2 regions of the Marinomonas sp. HM11-D genome follow, and region 1 is predicted to be linked to the other one. Evidence: predicted binding sites of a transcription regulator. Region 1 holds the regulator's gene; the other holds the start of a gene.
What was found. The regulator FNR, encoded in region 1, switches genes on or off when oxygen is low (the NO sensors DNR and NnrR bind a similar motif). The targets are predictions, from matches to a motif close to TTGATNTANATCAA.
Positions count from the first base shown of each region.

Region 2: the regulator FNR is predicted to act here: its motif matches at 4,494-4,507, upstream of ACOSVP_RS05885 (cytochrome ubiquinol oxidase subunit I).

Region 1 is NZ_JBMMKT010000002.1:275,298-283,313, forward strand. Features, by position in the region: gene ACOSVP_RS03685 (YecA/YgfB family protein) at 1-266, opposite strand, end outside; gene ACOSVP_RS03690 (RecQ family ATP-dependent DNA helicase) at 325-2,106, shown strand; gene ACOSVP_RS03695 (SprT family zinc-dependent metalloprotease) at 2,099-2,599, shown strand; gene ttcA (tRNA 2-thiocytidine(32) synthetase TtcA) at 2,694-3,530, shown strand; gene ACOSVP_RS03705 (YfaZ family outer membrane protein) at 3,547-4,113, shown strand; gene ACOSVP_RS03710 (adenine phosphoribosyltransferase) at 4,187-4,729, opposite strand; gene fnr (fumarate/nitrate reduction transcriptional regulator Fnr) at 4,754-5,515, opposite strand; gene hemN (oxygen-independent coproporphyrinogen III oxidase) at 5,546-6,916, opposite strand; gene ACOSVP_RS03725 (sulfite exporter TauE/SafE family protein) at 6,998-7,666, opposite strand; gene ccoS (cbb3-type cytochrome oxidase assembly protein CcoS) at 7,663-7,821, opposite strand; gene ACOSVP_RS03735 (heavy metal translocating P-type ATPase) at 7,830-8,016, opposite strand, start outside.
Region 2 is NZ_JBMMKT010000003.1:288,226-296,241, reverse strand. Features, by position in the region: gene rsgA (GTPase RsgA) at 1-63, opposite strand, end outside; gene ACOSVP_RS05905 (diacylglycerol kinase family protein) at 396-2,090, shown strand; gene ACOSVP_RS05900 (hypothetical protein) at 2,093-2,833, opposite strand; gene hisA (phosphoribosylformimino-5-aminoimidazole carboxamide ribotide isomerase) at 2,961-3,725, opposite strand; gene arfB (alternative ribosome rescue aminoacyl-tRNA hydrolase ArfB) at 3,856-4,269, shown strand; gene ACOSVP_RS05885 (cytochrome ubiquinol oxidase subunit I) at 4,660-6,237, shown strand; gene cydB (cytochrome d ubiquinol oxidase subunit II) at 6,239-7,375, shown strand; gene cydX (cytochrome bd-I oxidase subunit CydX) at 7,420-7,536, shown strand; gene cydD (thiol reductant ABC exporter subunit CydD) at 7,578-8,016, shown strand, end outside.

The DNA of each region.
Region 1 (8,016 bases):
GACTCAAGCTCTTTCTGAAGGTCAGCAAAAAGACGAATCAATAGATTCTCGATGTGCTTTTGTTCCTTTTCAGAGGTAAACTCCGGTGTTTCCTCGAATACGATAGGCAACCACTGCGACGCTGCTGGGGCTTCTGGGCTGATCGCTAGGGCTGTTAAAAAACCGTGGGCCATGACAAAATTCTGGCAATCTTCGTGAACAGCATCAGAGTCCAAAAAGTTTTCTAGTTCTTCAAGTTCTAGGTCATCAAGAGGTTGGTGTTGCATTTAGGTTTTCCTATTATTCAATCGCGACACAGTTTAAACACATCAGTACTAAAAAACCATGAGCAAGCCGATCAAAATCGATACCGTTGCCCTTGATTTGGCCCAAAATGCGTTACAGCGTTTGGGTTATCAAGACTTTATAGGATCACAACAGATTTGTGTTGAATCCTTATTACAGGGCAACGATGTACTGGCCTTGCTGCCGACGGGGGCAGGGAAGTCGGCCATCTACCAAGTGGCATCATTGGCGCGCGCGGGGGTGGGATTGGTGGTTAGTCCGCTGATTGCGATCATGCAACAACAGGTCTCTCAGCTGCAGCAGCTGGGCATCAAAGCAGAATTCCTTAACTCGACACAAAACGGTGCCGAGCAGAACGATCTCTATTGGCGCTTACGTCATGGGGATGTGGAAATTCTCTATATGTCGCCAGAGAAATTGCTGCAAACCAGTGTTCTAGGCTTGCTTGAAGACATTGATGTGTCTTGTATCGCCATCGACGAGGCTCACTGTGTATTGCGCTGGGGCAGTCAATTTCGACCTGAATACGCGCAACTTGGTTGTTTGAAAGAGATTTTCCCTGAGGCGCCTGTGATTGCGTTAACCGGTACCTTGTTGCCGGAGAATCAAACCCAAGTCAGCGAGGCGCTGCAATTAAACTCGCCAAAGGTGGTGCGCGAAAGCGTTAACCGACCCAATATTCGTTTACAAGTCTCGCAAAAGCGCCGTGCCAAGCAGCAGCTGCTGTCGTTCCTAATGAAAGACGGCATGGCTCAGCCCGGCATTATTTATTGCCGTTCTCGTAATAAGACCGAAGAGCTAGCGCAATGGCTAAACGAACAGGGCATTTTAGCCACTTGTTACCATGCCAGCTTGTCACCGTTTGAACGGGATCAAGCGCACGAGAAATTTGCCACCGCAGCGGTACAGGTAATGGTGGCTACCACGGCCTATGGCATGGGCGTGGATTTGGAACATGTGCGCTTTGTGGTGCATATGGATTTACCCTTATCGTTAGAAAACTATGCTCAGGAGATTGGTCGTGCCGGTCGTGATGGACGTCCGGCGCAAGCTCTGTTGTTCTATGGCCTGCAGGACATTTTGCAAACTTGGCAGTTTGTGAAGCAGGAGCAGTTAGAAGACGAGTTTTGGCGTTTGATGGATTGTTTAGAACACACCGCTTGCCGTCGAAGCTCACTATTGTCGGCCTTTTCCGAAAGCTTAGACGGCAGTTGTGGGAATTGTGATCGCTGTTTACAGCCATCAAAACAGCACAATGTCACGGTGGCGGCGCAAAAACTGCTTAGCTTGGTATATCACACCAAAGGTGTCGTGCCGTTTTCATCCTTGATCAATTGCTTACTGGGCAAACGTATCAAAAGCGTGACCAATTTCACCTTAGAGCAGCATCCGCTATTTGGCCAAGGCAAAGCGTTAGACGAAACTCAGTGGAAAGCAGTGGTGCGTTTGCTGCTAGCTAAAGGGTATTTGCTGCAACAAAGTATGACACCGTTTGCGGTGGCGCTTTCGGAGAAAAGCCGTCGTGTATTGCGTGCCGAAGAGCAGCTAATCATCAGTTCGGATTGGTTTTATCCAGCGCTAAAAGAGACGGATCTGAGCCAATACAGCCAAGGCGGTTGGCATCAGTTGTTGCACTGGAGTGTTGCTAATCGGGTGTCAGAGCACTTGTCCGATGTGCAATTGCATAAGGTGTTTGAAGCCAAGCCAAGTTCATTAGCATCCTTGAGTCGCATTACTGGCTTGAGCAAAGAGTTGCTGACTAAGCTCAACGCAGAGTCTTTATTTGTGACCAACAACTTAGCCAAGGGGACTCATGACTAAGTTAGCGTTAAGTCAATTTGTGCCACAAATTGATGCCAAGATTGAAGAATGCATGGGCCAAGCTGAGCGTTATTTTAAGATTAAGCTCAAGCAGCCCAGCTATAACTTTAAGCAGCGCGGTCGCACCGCGGGCACGGCCTATTTGCAGCGTAATGAAATGCGTTTTAATACCTTTATGCTGCAACAGGATCCACAGAAGTTTATTGAGAATGTGGTGCCCCATGAAGTAGCGCATATTGTGGTACATCAGGTGTTTGGCTCTAAAGTGCGCCCCCACGGTAAAGAATGGATTGCAGTGATGGAGCATTTATTTAATGTGGAAGCCCATCGCACCCATGATTTTGAGGTGCCGAAAGTGCGCAATGCCTTTCTCTATCAATGCCAATGTCAAACCCATGAATTTACCGCCCATCGTCATGGTCGTGCCGAACGCGGGACGCAATATCTTTGTCGCAGTTGTCGCGCGCCACTGACCTTTTTGAAAAAGAAGTAAATTCCTTTAATTACTCTTTACAGCCTTGCGCATAGGGTGCTTCGCGAAAGTGGTTGTAGTAAGATAGCGCGCATCTGTTTTTTGGTAATAAAGAATGACTTCTGAGATCGATCGTAAAGAAAAACTTGAGCTGAACAAGCTTCAAAAACGCCTCCGCCGTCTAACGGGCCAAGCGATTGCTGACTTCAACATGATTGAAGAGGGCGACAAGGTCATGGTGTGTCTATCAGGTGGTAAGGACTCTTACACCATGCTAGACATTCTGATGAACCTGCAACGCAGTGCGCCTATCAGTTTTGAAATCATCGCGGTGAACCTGGACCAGAAACAACCTGGTTTCCCTGAGCATATCCTGCCTGAATACTTGTCTCAGATCGGTGTGAACTACCACATTCTGGAAAAAGACACCTACAGCATTGTGAAAGAAGTGGTGCCAGAAGGTAAGACAACTTGTGGTCTGTGTTCACGTTTGCGTCGTGGTTCTCTTTACGGCTTTGCAGAAGAAATTGGCGCCACGAAAATTGCGTTGGGTCACCACCGTGATGACATTCTGGAAACCTTGTTTTTGAACATGTTCTTCGGCGGTAAGCTGAAATCCATGCCACCTAAGCTACTAAGCGATGATGGCAAGCATGTAGTGATTCGCCCATTGGCGTACTGTAAAGAAGCGGACATTGAGGAATACTCTTTACTAAAGTCTTTCCCAATCATCCCTTGCAATCTTTGTGGCTCTCAGGAAAATCTACAGCGTCAAGTTGTGAAGGAAATGCTTCAAAGCTGGGATAAACAATTCCCAGGCCGTGTGGATACCATGTTCTCAGCAGTTCAAAATGTGGTACCGTCTCATTTGGCGGATACTGAACTGTTTGACTTCAAGGGCTTGAAGCAATCGGAAGATGCATTTAAACGCTTAAATATTATCGAGCTTTAACTTTAAAGGAAGCAGTATGTCGATGAAGAAAATTCTACCAGTTGTTCTTGGGACGGCCGTATCATTCTCTGCGAGTGCAGCGAACACATTCGAAGGCAGTCTAAATAATGAAGCTGTGAAAGTTGATGTGAGTCTTGATCAAGGTAAATACTTTTTGGATCTTGGCGGCATGTACCATTCTGATGATGGCAAATATGGCTACATCGGTGCGCACATCGAGGACATCAATACTGCGAAAGATTATCCTGTTCAAATCGGTCTAGGTGCGCGTCTATTGGCGATTGACACGGAATACGATGTGGACAACGCAGGTATGGCAATGGCGTTAGGTGGTTTCTACCGTTACACCTTCCCGAAAGCAAACCGATTCAGCGTGCAAGGTTCTTTGTACTACGCACCTAAAGTCTTGTCGTTCCAAAATATCGACAGCGTTTACCAAGCGGAAATCCGTGGTGAATACCGTACATTGCGTAATGCTCGCGTATTCTTGCGCTACGGCCTGACTCATGTGGATCTAGAGAGCTACTCTGACGATCCAGACATGGACAAGAGCTTTGGTCTTGGTATTTCAACTACGTTCTAAGACGTGGTTGAAACCGATAAGCAATAAAAAAGGTGGCCTAAGCCACCTTTTTTATTGTGCGTGAGAAGGGAAGTTACTCGCCTTCAAATGCACATAATGCGAATACAGGAATATCCATTTCCTGGATCTTAGCACTACCACCCAGATCTGGAAGATCGATGATTGCCGCCACTTCTTTAATAGAGGCGCCTTGTTGCTGCAACAGCGTCATGGCTGCAACTAAGGTGCCACCTGTGGCAATCAGATCATCAAATAAAAGCACTTGTGCACCTTGGTGCACAGCGCCTTCTTGGATTTCTAATTCAGCACTACCGTACTCCAAGTCGTAAGCTTGAGAGATGGTTTTGCCTGGCAATTTACCCTTTTTACGAACCAATACCAAAGGCTTGTGTAATTCGTAAGCCAATACCGACGCAATCAAGAAACCACGAGCATCGATACAGGCAATGTGCGTGATGTCACTGTCGATGTAACGGTGTACATACGCATCGACCACCATGCGCAGACCTTTAGGGTCGCTAAAGATTGGTGTGATGTCACGGAAGCTGATACCTGGCTTTGGCCAATCTTCAACGGTACGAATTAAAGACTTAAAGTAAAAGTCGTCAAATAGCATAGGTAAACCTTAATAACTGCTTAATTAAACATGCTCAATGGTAGCACATTCGCCAGCGGCACCGACTAGTTTCTCCATTTCTGGAAGATTAATAATAGAGATCTCTTTGCCATCTACATCAATCAAGCCATTTTTCTGGAAACGTGTCATCACGCGGCTTACGGTTTCAACCGCAAGACCTAGGTAGTTGCCGATTTCACCACGAGACATGGATAGACGGAACGCAGTTGCTGAGTAGCCACGCTTTTTGAAACGGTGCGATAGATTCAGTAGGAAAGATGCGACCTTCTCGTCGGCGTTTTTCTTACCTAGCAATACCATCATTTGTTGGTCGTCACAGATTTTACGGCTCATCAAACGGAATAGCTGGTGTTTAAGCGATGGAATTTGCGAAGACAGTTGTTCTAGGTGTGCAAATGGGATTTCACAAACCGTAGTCGTTTCTAGTGCTTTAGCAGAAACAGGGTAATGGTTCTCATCAATACCACTTAGACCTACTAACTCACTTGGGCAGTAGAAACCTGTGATTTGTTCTTCGCCAGAGTTAGTGATGTTGTAAGTTTTAAGAGTCCCCGTACGCACCGCAAATACAGAATCGAACTCTTCACCTTGATGGAATAAGATTTCGCCTTTCTTTAGAGGGCGTTTACGTTCGATGATTTGGTCTAAGCGGTTAACGTCTTCATCCGCCAATGCAATAGGCAAACAAAGTGCGCTTAGGCTGCAGTTTTGACATTGCGAAGTCAATTTACTGTTAAAGCGGTTGTTTGAATTAGAAATTGCCATGGAAACTCTCCCTGAGCTCGATCGGGTAATTTATATAACTTTTGAAAAAGTAGAATTAGAAGTTAGGTATTTATCAAACGCCATGCAGACACAGCGTACGAGTAATCGTCCTACTTCTGTAATTTTTATTTGAACATCACTGTCTTGATAATATACCGTTATAACACCATCTTCCTGTAAATTGTGCAAAGAATTCAATTCATCCTGAAAATAGTCTTTAAAATCAATGCCAAATTTAGCCTCGATATCGCGGCTATTGAGTTCGTTGTGACACAGCAACTGCATAATCACGGCGTGACGAATACGGTCATCCTGACTACTGATGTAGCCCTTCATAATTGCCAACTGGCCATTTTCAATGCTGTTTTGGTATAACGACAGGTCAGTGTGGTTCTGGAAATAAGCGTTGCTAACTTGGCTGATGGCTGACACGCCAAATGCCAACAAATCGGTTTCTGCATGGGTAGTATACCCTTGGAAATTGCGCTGCAGGTGACCTTCTTGTTGCGCTTTTGTTAAGGAATCATCAGGTTTGGCAAAATGGTCCATACCAATGTAGACATAGCCTGCATCAGTCAGTTTATCGATGCTTAACTTTAACAACGCCAATTTCTGATCTGGCGATGGTAAGTCTTCCTCTAGGATACGTCGTTGTGGTGCGAAACGCTGTGGCAAGTGCGCGTAGTTAAACACTGAAATACGGTCAGGCGATAGCGCAATGACTTTATCCAATGTGGCGCTGAAACCTTCCAAAGTTTGCTTTGGTAAGCCGTAAATCAAATCAAAGTTGACTGAACGGTAACCAAGGTCACGTACATCAGCCATTACTTCAGTCACTAACTCTAGTGATTGAGTACGGTGAATGGCTTTTTGTACGTCTTCATTAAAGTCTTGAATACCCAAGCTGACACGGTTAAAGCCAAGGCGCTTCAATAGCTCTAGTTTTGAACGGTTCACTTCGCGCGGGTCAATTTCAATGCTGTAATCTTGAGTGCCGTCATTGACCAAATTAAAGTGTTCTTTAATGTTGTCAAACAGGGTTTCAAGGTTTTCTTCGCTTAGGAAAGTCGGCGTGCCTCCGCCAAAATGCAGCTGTGTCACAGGACGTGCTTGGTCAATCATCAAGGCACGCAAACGCATTTCTTCACCGAGTAACTCCACATACTCAGCGCCCTTATCGTACTGCTTAGTAACAATTTTATTGCAGGCACAGTAGTAACAAAGATGCGCGCAGAACGGCACGTGGAAATATAAGCTTAATGGCGATCGTGAGGGCTCAAGCATCTTACCGATCAATTCCATCTTGCTGATCTCGGTAGTGAACTGCGGGGCAGTTGGGTAAGACGTGTATCGAGGGCCAGCAAGGTTGTATTTTTGGATAAGTTTGGAGTCCCAAAGCATAACGACGTTTCCTATTAAAATTGCTAATGGGAGTTTACTCGCATCCTTGATTTACTCGCTGATGTAGATCAATTGTTGGCACTATCCAAGGTGAGAAAGCAGATTTTTCAAATAGGGAATGCTGTACAAACCGTAGACGATGATAAGAACACCGAAGATCCATTTTAAGTAGAGTTGTTGCCAAAGGGTCTTTAGCTGTTGCGCGAAGAGTCCAGCTAACAACATGGCGGGTAAGGTGCCTAGTGCGAACCCTAGCATGGCCGTCATGGAGAGTGAGATAGAGCCTAGTGACGTCGCCCATAATACGGTCGAGTAAACCAATCCACATGGTAGCCAACCCCAAACAAACCCCGCGGCGAGGGCTTGTGCTGGATTTTGAATCGGTAGAAAAGCCTTAGCCGCAGGCTGTATTACACGCCACATATGGCGGCCAAGTGACTCGACTTTAAGTATCAGACGCGAGAGACCGCATAAATACAGCCCCATAAACACCAGCAGAATGCCGGCAAAGGTACGCAATGGCACCATCAAATCACTGTAGTACTCAGACAAACCAAAATGCAGCGTCGTCGCGAGAACTAGAGTAAATAAGCTGTAGGAGCAAATGCGACCAAGGTTGTAAGCGACGATTTTCAGGGCGTTAGAGTGTTGCCCAACAGACAGCATCGATGCCAAGCCACCGCACATGCCTAAACAGTGTCCAGCACCTGCTAAACCAATCAACAAGCCACTAAAGAAAATAGAAATCACGACTTTTTATCCGTGTCGTCGTCTTCAAATAGAATGCGCTCGCCTTCGCGATTTAGGTCATCAAATTGATCGCCTTTGACGGCCCAGATAAAAATGATGACGGCGATCACCACAAAAATGGCGGCAATCGGGATGAGTAAAAATAGGCTTTCCATGTTTGTTCCTACAGTTTGTTAAGTCTGGTGGCATTGACCACTACAATCAGTGAGCTTAAGGCCATACCGATTGCCGCAACCCATGGGGGAATCATGCCGGCGATGGCGAGTGGCAAGAGGGTAGTGTTGTAGCCAGCCGCCCAGATCAGATTTTGTTTGATGATTTTACGGCAACGTTGTGCGGCTTTGAGCGCC
Region 2 (8,016 bases), on a different contig from region 1:
TGACAACTGCTGTTGGAAATAGGTTTGCCATCCTAGTTCAAACAAAGAGATAGATGCATCCATTAAGATAACTCCAGGTGCAAGAGCACCAACGAACTTGATAAAGAAAAGCCACTAGAATGCAAAAGTCGCTCTTCCCGTGAACAATTGACTATGGTTAAAGAATGTTCGATAACTTCTAGTCAACACGAATCGAGATTAGCACAGTGTTTAATCAGGCAAAATGTATTTTTGGTGTTTTTTACAGCCTTTCTTCTCCAGCATTCAAATGCATGAAAATCGCAAGATCCTCAACAAAGATTTACGAATGAATGGCTTATGGTTATGGTAATAAAGGTGAGACGGACCTTTGTAAACGTATAACTAGTTAAGTTCGCGGACTAGGAGGAGCCATTATGCTGTTGCATACGAATCTGTATTTTGTACTTGCCTTAGTGTTTGTACTGCTGGGGATCACCACCGCTGACTTATATTTTCGCAGTGCTTGGGGCTGGGCAGCCTTGTCATTTTTCGTGGTGAGTCTGGCTTATATATTTAATAACCCTTCTATTTTCAGAAAGCGTGCCGATGGCAGCATTCCTTTTTCTATTCGTTGGACGCTCTGGCCATTCTTATGGGCCACACAATGTTATAACGCCATTGCTCGCAGCCGCGATAAAGTCCCTGCCATTCAAGAAATTGAGCCGGGCCTGTTTTTGGCGCGTCGATTGTTTCCATCGGATATACATTTCTTAAAAAGCCACGATATCTGTGCCGTCTTGGATGTCACGGCTGAGTTCAACTCTCTCAATTGGACTTTATTAGGTGAGGAGATTGATTATCTCAATGTGCCCATTTTGGATCACGCAACACCTTCGGAAGTGCAGGTAAAGCGTGCCCTAAATTGGATTCATACACATCGTAAAGGGGGGCGCAGTGTGATTGTGCATTGTGCTTTAGGTCGAGGACGCTCGGTGTTTATGATGGCCGCCTATTTATTAAGTCAGCATCCTAACAAAACCGTTGCTGGGGTAATTAAACAAATTAAAAGTGTGCGTAAAAGCGTTCACTTAAACAAACGTCAGTTCAATAAACTGACCGTCATGCATCACAAAAGACTGTTAAGAGTTCATAACACGGCATGGTTAATTGCTAACCCTGTGGCAGGGACTCGCCAATGGGCGCAAAGCAAAGAGCAAATCATGGCGCTGCTAGCGCCTTACTACGACATTACCATTCGCACTACGTCAGAAAAGCATAACGGCAGTTATTGGGCACAAAAGGCACTGCGCAAGCATCCTGATGTGATCATTGCTTGTGGTGGTGATGGTACTGTTGCTGAGGTGGCCCAAGAGCTGGTTAATACGCAGGTCAAATTGGGCATCATTCCGTTGGGGACCGCGAATGCCTTGAGCCATGCTTTGTGTGGTGTGGGAGTGAAGATCAACCCAATCCAGACCGCTTGTATGGCGCTGATTGAAGGGGTGGAAAGTCGCATTGATACGGCACTTTGTAATGATGAAGTGATGTTATTACTGTGTGGCGTTGGCTTTGAGCAAAAAATGATCGAGAAAGCCGATCGTGCGAAGAAAAATACCAGCGGTCAGCTGGCCTATTTACAAGGTTTATCTGAAGCCGTAGGGGATAATCAAAGTACGGTTTATAAGGTGCAGATGAACGATCAAGAAGCGATCGAAATCAATACACCCAGCCTGACGATTGCGAATGCGGCGCCCGTGACCACCTTGCTTGCTCAAGGGCGCGGAGCACCAGATCTCACCGATGGTGAGATGGATTTAACTTGGTTGTCTCCTGATCGTCCACAAATTTTGAACCTGTTGGAACTGGTTGGACATGGTTTAACCAATCGTTATGAAGATCACGAGTACGAAGGGGTGCATCATACTACCGCTTATCGCGTTAAATTAGAGGCCAAAGACGGTGGTTTGGTGTCCTATGTATTAGACGGGGAAAACCGAGAAGCGGAACAGCTTTTGGTGGAAGTGATGCCGAAGTCGTTATCGGTGATGGTGCCAGCGAAGTTGGTGCGGACTGTAGAAACACTTGAGGAAGCAGAGGAAGCCCAGCGAAAGGCTTCCCCAGCTCATTGAATCTAATCTGGAATACGAATTTTTAAGGTGCCGACGATCTGACCCTTTTGATCAGACGTTGGCGCATCAAATTCTAACTCGTATTTGCTGCGATTCGGACCAAAGGTACCAATCAGTTTTTCATTCATAATGATTTGGTAGGTTTCGGTGTAAGTTAGATTTAATGGCTCTGATGTGGCATTGCCCATCAAGAAGTTTTCATTTAAGCGAACCACTCTTGATTCACCACGCACCCAGTTGCCGACTAACGGCTGTGCTTTAAATGACTTCTGGTTATCGACTTCCAACGCAGACAAATGAACTTGCAGCTGATCACCTTTTTTCGGCTGATCACGACGTTCCATAACGCGTTTGTCTAATTCCACAATCTGGCCAGTCAAATCACTGGTAAACTCTTGTAGCTCGTTAACCTTGCTCTTCAGCATCGCCACATCATTAGTCGAAGGAATCGATAAACTTGGTTTGCTGATGGTCTGGCCAAGACGAGTTTCCAATTCTTGAATGTTTTGGCGCGCCAGTGTCTGTAAGGACTTGTATTGTGCCAACAGCTCTTGATTCGATAGCTCGGGTTTTGTTGTCTCGTTCTCTTGCGTTGACTGAGTGGCTGAAGGCTGTTCAGCCTTCGTGTTACCCAGTGCACCAACTTCGTTTACAGTAGAGTCAGAGGAAGTCGGTTTTGTCGGAAAGGAACACGCCGCTAACAACAAGGGAAGTAGAACAAAACCAGTACGAAAGATCCTCATAGTCGAAATGTTTCCTAATGTAAATATGATGTGCGCCAAGTATGCGGTAATGGGGCAGGGATGTCGAGTCAGCGAATGCGCAACAAATCGAGGGCCATGTAAAGAACCCTCGATTTAATGGGGATATTTACTGTTGGCGGTTCCAGTTAATGCAATCTTCTAGGGTGACACCTTTGCCACCGAAGATGTCTAGGGCGCTGCCGATGGTCAAATCTACCTGGCCATTAGACAGCTCATGCACTCGCTTTAGATCCTCTAATGAGCGCGCACCACCAGCGTAAGTAACATCGATTGGACAGCCTTGGCCTAACAGTGCTACTAGCTTTTCATCGATACCGGCTTGTAGGCCTTCCACGTCCGCCGCATGAATTAAGAACTCATCACAGTGGTTAGCAAGCTCGACTAAGTTTTCCATGTTCACTTCTGTAGAAGTGATGGTCTGCCAACGGTCCGTAGCGATAAACCAACTATTGCCGACACGACGGCAGCTTAAGTCCAATACTAAGCGCTCGGTACCTGTTTCTCGTTTAATTTGATCTAGACGGTCCCAAGAGAACTCACCGTTTTCAAATAGGTAAGACGTGACGATAACGTGGGACGCACCGGCTTTTAAGTATTCTGCAGCATTTTTAACGGTCACACCGCCGCCGTACTGTAAGCCATTTGGGTAAGCTCGAAGTGCGCTCAGTGCCTCTAATTTGTTCTCGTGGTCTTTGCCAAGCGCAATAACATGACCACCGGTGATCGCATGTTCGCGATACAGGTTGGCGTAATATGCGGCGTCGTAGTCGCTAATAAAGTTCTCTTTAGCGCCAGTGTCATTCAAACTCCCCCCTACAATCTGTTTCACTTTGCCTTGGTGTAGGTCGATGCATGGACGAAATAGTGTCACTGATGGCTCCAGTCTTAAATCAAAAAGGACAGTGATTGTAACGAACTTGTCAAAAGATGCGAAGTAACATTATGAAAGCAGGTCGCCCTGTTACAATAATGGCTCAATAAAGAAGCAATTGAGCGAAGACATGGCGTTAAAAATCTCGAATACCGTAGAAATACCCGATCATGAAATTGAAATGACCGCAATTCGCGCTCAAGGGGCGGGCGGTCAAAACGTCAACAAGGTCTCCAGCGCGATTCATTTGCGTTTTGATATTTTGCAATCGTCTTTGCCGCAAAGAATTAAAGAGCAATTGCTGTCGTTAAACGATAGTCGTATCTCCAAAGACGGTATTTTAGTCATCAAGGCGCAACAGTTTCGTACCCAAGAAGCTAACCGTGAGGATGCCTTGGCGCGCTTGCTGGCGTTAATTCTTGACGCTAATCGGCCACAGAAGGTGCGTCGTCCGACTAAACCCACTAAGAGCTCCCAGCGCAAACGCTTGGATAGCAAAAAACAGCGAGGCGCGATTAAGAGCCAACGGCAAGCAAAGTGGTAACCATAAGGATTTTTTATCGCCCATGGTTATATGAAAAAATAACATATCCCAAAAAGATATAAGCTTATTACTTTTTGTGTTGACTCGTATAAATAATGAGAATCTAATATGCGCCGAAGCACTGCTTATGGTGTTATGCCACTTCGTGTTGAGTGTTATAAACCTGCTTTCTTGTTGTAAAGATTGAGTAAGTTGAACAAGAGTGAAGTCATTAGTGTCATTTATTGATCTATCGCAATGACCCATAAGCCTTGCTAATAAATAATTCACGTGTATGCCAGTCATACATTTCGTGAATGATTTGGTGTTTGTTGGCGACCAAAAGCAATAAGAGCATTGAAGTGCCTCGGAAGAGCCGCCGTTTTCTTACGTTAGACATGGGTTAAGATCATGATTAATGAAGCAGTTGTAGAGCTCTCGCGGTTCCAGTTTGCGCTAACGGCCATGTACCACTTTTTGTTTGTACCTCTGACCCTCGGCCTTTCTTTCCTACTTGCGATTATGGAGTCCGTGTACGTCATCACAGGCAAGCAGGTGTACAAGGACATGGTGCGCTTTTGGGGTAAGTTGTTTGGTATCAACTTCGCCTTAGGTGTTACAACCGGTTTGACCATGGAGTTCCAGTTCGGGACAAACTGGTCTTACTACTCGCATTACGTAGGTGACATCTTCGGTGCGCCCTTGGCAATCGAAGGTTTGATGGCCTTCTTCCTTGAATCAACCTTGGTTGGTTTGTTCTTCTTTGGTTGGGACCGTTTAAGCAAAGTTAAGCACTTAATGGTGACTTGGCTGGTAGCGCTAGGTTCTAACTTGTCTGCACTGTGGATCTTGATCGCCAACGGTTGGATGCAAAACCCAGTCGGTTCTGAGTTCAACTACCAAACCATGCGTATGGAATTGGTGGACTTTGGTGCGTTGCTATTTAACCCAGTGGCGCAGGTGAAATTTGTTCACACGGTTTCAGCGGGTTACGTAACGGGCGCTATCTTTGTATTGGTGATCTCAAGCTACTACCTACTTAAAAATCGTGACTTGGCCTTTGCGCGTCGTTCGTTTGCCATCGCTTCAGCGTTCGGTCTAGCGGCTACTTTGAGCGTTATCATTCTTGGTGACGAGTCAGGTTATGAGTTAGGTGAAGTACAGCGTGTGAAGTTGGCTGCTGTTGAGGCTGAGTGGGAAACACACGAAGCGCCAGCGCCGTTCACCATCATTGGTTTCCCGAATCAAGAGCTTGAAGAAACAGAATATGCGTTGCGTATACCTGGCTTGATGGGCTTGATTGCCACTCGTTCATTAGATGAAGAAGTGGTGGGTATTAAAGAGCTAAAAGAATACCACCGCCAACGCATTATCAACGGTATCTACGCTAATCAGCTACTAGCTGAGCTACGTTCTGGTAACGAAGACCCACAAGTGATCGAAAACTTCGAAAAAGTAAAAGACGATTTGGGTTATGGCTTATTGGTGACAGCCTTTACCGATGACATCAACAACGTCACACCAGAGCAGCTTGATATGGCAGTGGATTACTCAATCCCTAAAGTCGCGCCGCTGTTCTTTGCTTTTCGTATCATGGTGGCAGCTGGCTTCCTGATGTTGGTGACATTCGCTTTTGCTTTCTACCAAAACGCACGTCGTCGTATTGGTCAAAACCGTCTGTTCCTAAAAGCCATTATGTTCACGCTACCGTTGCCATGGATTGCCTGTGAAACAGGTTGGTTTGTTGCCGAATACGGTCGTCAGCCTTGGGCGATTGGTGAAGTACTGCCTGTACACGTGGCGGTATCGAACCTAACAACGGGCCAAATTTGGTTGTCACTTGGTTTAATGACTGCTTTGTACACTGTGTTCTTGATTGCAGAAATGTACTTGATGATTCGTTTCGCGAAGAAAGGTCCTTCAAGTCTGCACACTGGCCGCTATGCGCTAGAAAAAGAAACAGACCAGCTTAAAGCGCAGGAGGTTTAAGATGGATTACGAAATGCTGAAAGTCATCTGGTGGGTATTGGTTGGCGTATTGCTAATCGGTTTCGCCATCACGGACGGCTTTGATATGGGCGTTGGTTCGCTTTTGAACGTCATTTCAAAAGACGATTCAGAGCGCCGTATTATGATCAACTCGATTGCCCCACACTGGGATGGTAACCAAGTATGGTTTATTACAGCAGGTGGTGCCTTGTTTGCGGCTTGGCCAGTAGTATACGCAACCTCGTTCTCAGGCTTTTACATGGCGATGATCCTAACCTTGGCGGCTTTGTTCTTCCGCCCAATCGGTTTTGATTACCGTTCTAAGCTTGACGGTACCAAATGGCGTAAAAACTGGGACTGGGCTATTGGCTTTGGTTCGGCTGTTCCACCAATCATCTTTGGTGTGGCGTTTGGTAACCTACTACAAGGCGTACCATTCCAGTTTGACGAATACCTACGTGTGACCTACACAGGCTCATTCTTCGCATTGCTTAACCCATTTGCGATTCTATGTGGTCTAGTGAGCTTGCTAATGCTAGTGACACAAGGTGGCGCATGGTTGCTATTGAAAACTGAGGGCAACCTATTTGCCAAAGTGCGTAAAGCAACCATGGTGTCAGGTGTGTTAACGGCGGTGTTGTTTGCTCTAGCGGGTGTTTGGTTAGCCTACGGTATTGATGGTTACGTGATCACCAGTGAGTTCGATGGTAACTCTGCTATGACACCACTAATGAAAACAGCCGAAGTTCAAGCGGGTGCTTGGCTAGCCAACTACAGTGTTTTCCCTGCTCTGATTCTGGCTCCGATTGTTGGTATCGGTGGCATGTTGCTAGCGGGGTTGATGGGCGCAGCGGGCCGTGGTGGTATGGCATTCCTACTATCATCACTGGGTATTGCTGGCATCATCATGACTGCGGGTGGCTCTATGTTCCCATTCCTAATGCCGTCTTCTACTTTCCCAAGTATGAGTCTGACTATGTGGGATGCGACATCAAGTGAAACCACTATGATGATCATGTTTGTGGTGGCCTGTATCTTCGTACCGATTGTATTGTCCTACACTGTATGGAGTTACTTTGTGATGTTTGGTCGTTTGACTAAAGAGCACATCGCTAAAAACTCTCACTCACTTTACTAAGATGCAGTGGGGCAGGGTACCTGCCCCAAATTTAAGGAGTCATTATGTGGTATTTTGCTTGGGTGTTGGGTGTTCTACTTGCGTGTTCATTCGGCATCATTAATGCTGTCTGGCTTGAGTTTTCAGGTTACGACGGTGAATCTCCAGAAGATTCAATGTAAGACAATCAAGGCTAATCACCTTATGATTTAAGGCTATTGCGATGCGCAAACGGGTTAAGACGCCAGAACAGCAGTTTCTTTTCGACTTACAGCAGGTGGAAAAAAGACGCTTTCAAGCAGTGAAATGGTTAGGGGTCTTAATCGCGTTAGCGATCGTGGCACAAGCCTTAGGCTTGGCAACAGTATTTGCTGATCTAGTCCTTGAGGGGCAATTGCCTCTCAAGGCCGCCGCCTTAGCGGGTGGTGCTTTCCTGTTAAAGGCTGTGTTGCAGTTCATGCGTGAACAAATGAGTGCCACCGCCAGTCGAAATATCCGCTTTTCACTTCGCAAACGATTAATCGATCATTTGACCCATCTCGGGCCAAAGCGTTTGGGACTGGATGAGGATGCGGGTTTATCTACCCGTGTTTATGAGCAAGTCGATGCCCTAGATGACTATTACAGTCGTTATGTGGGGCAGGTGTTTCTGGTTACCTTTG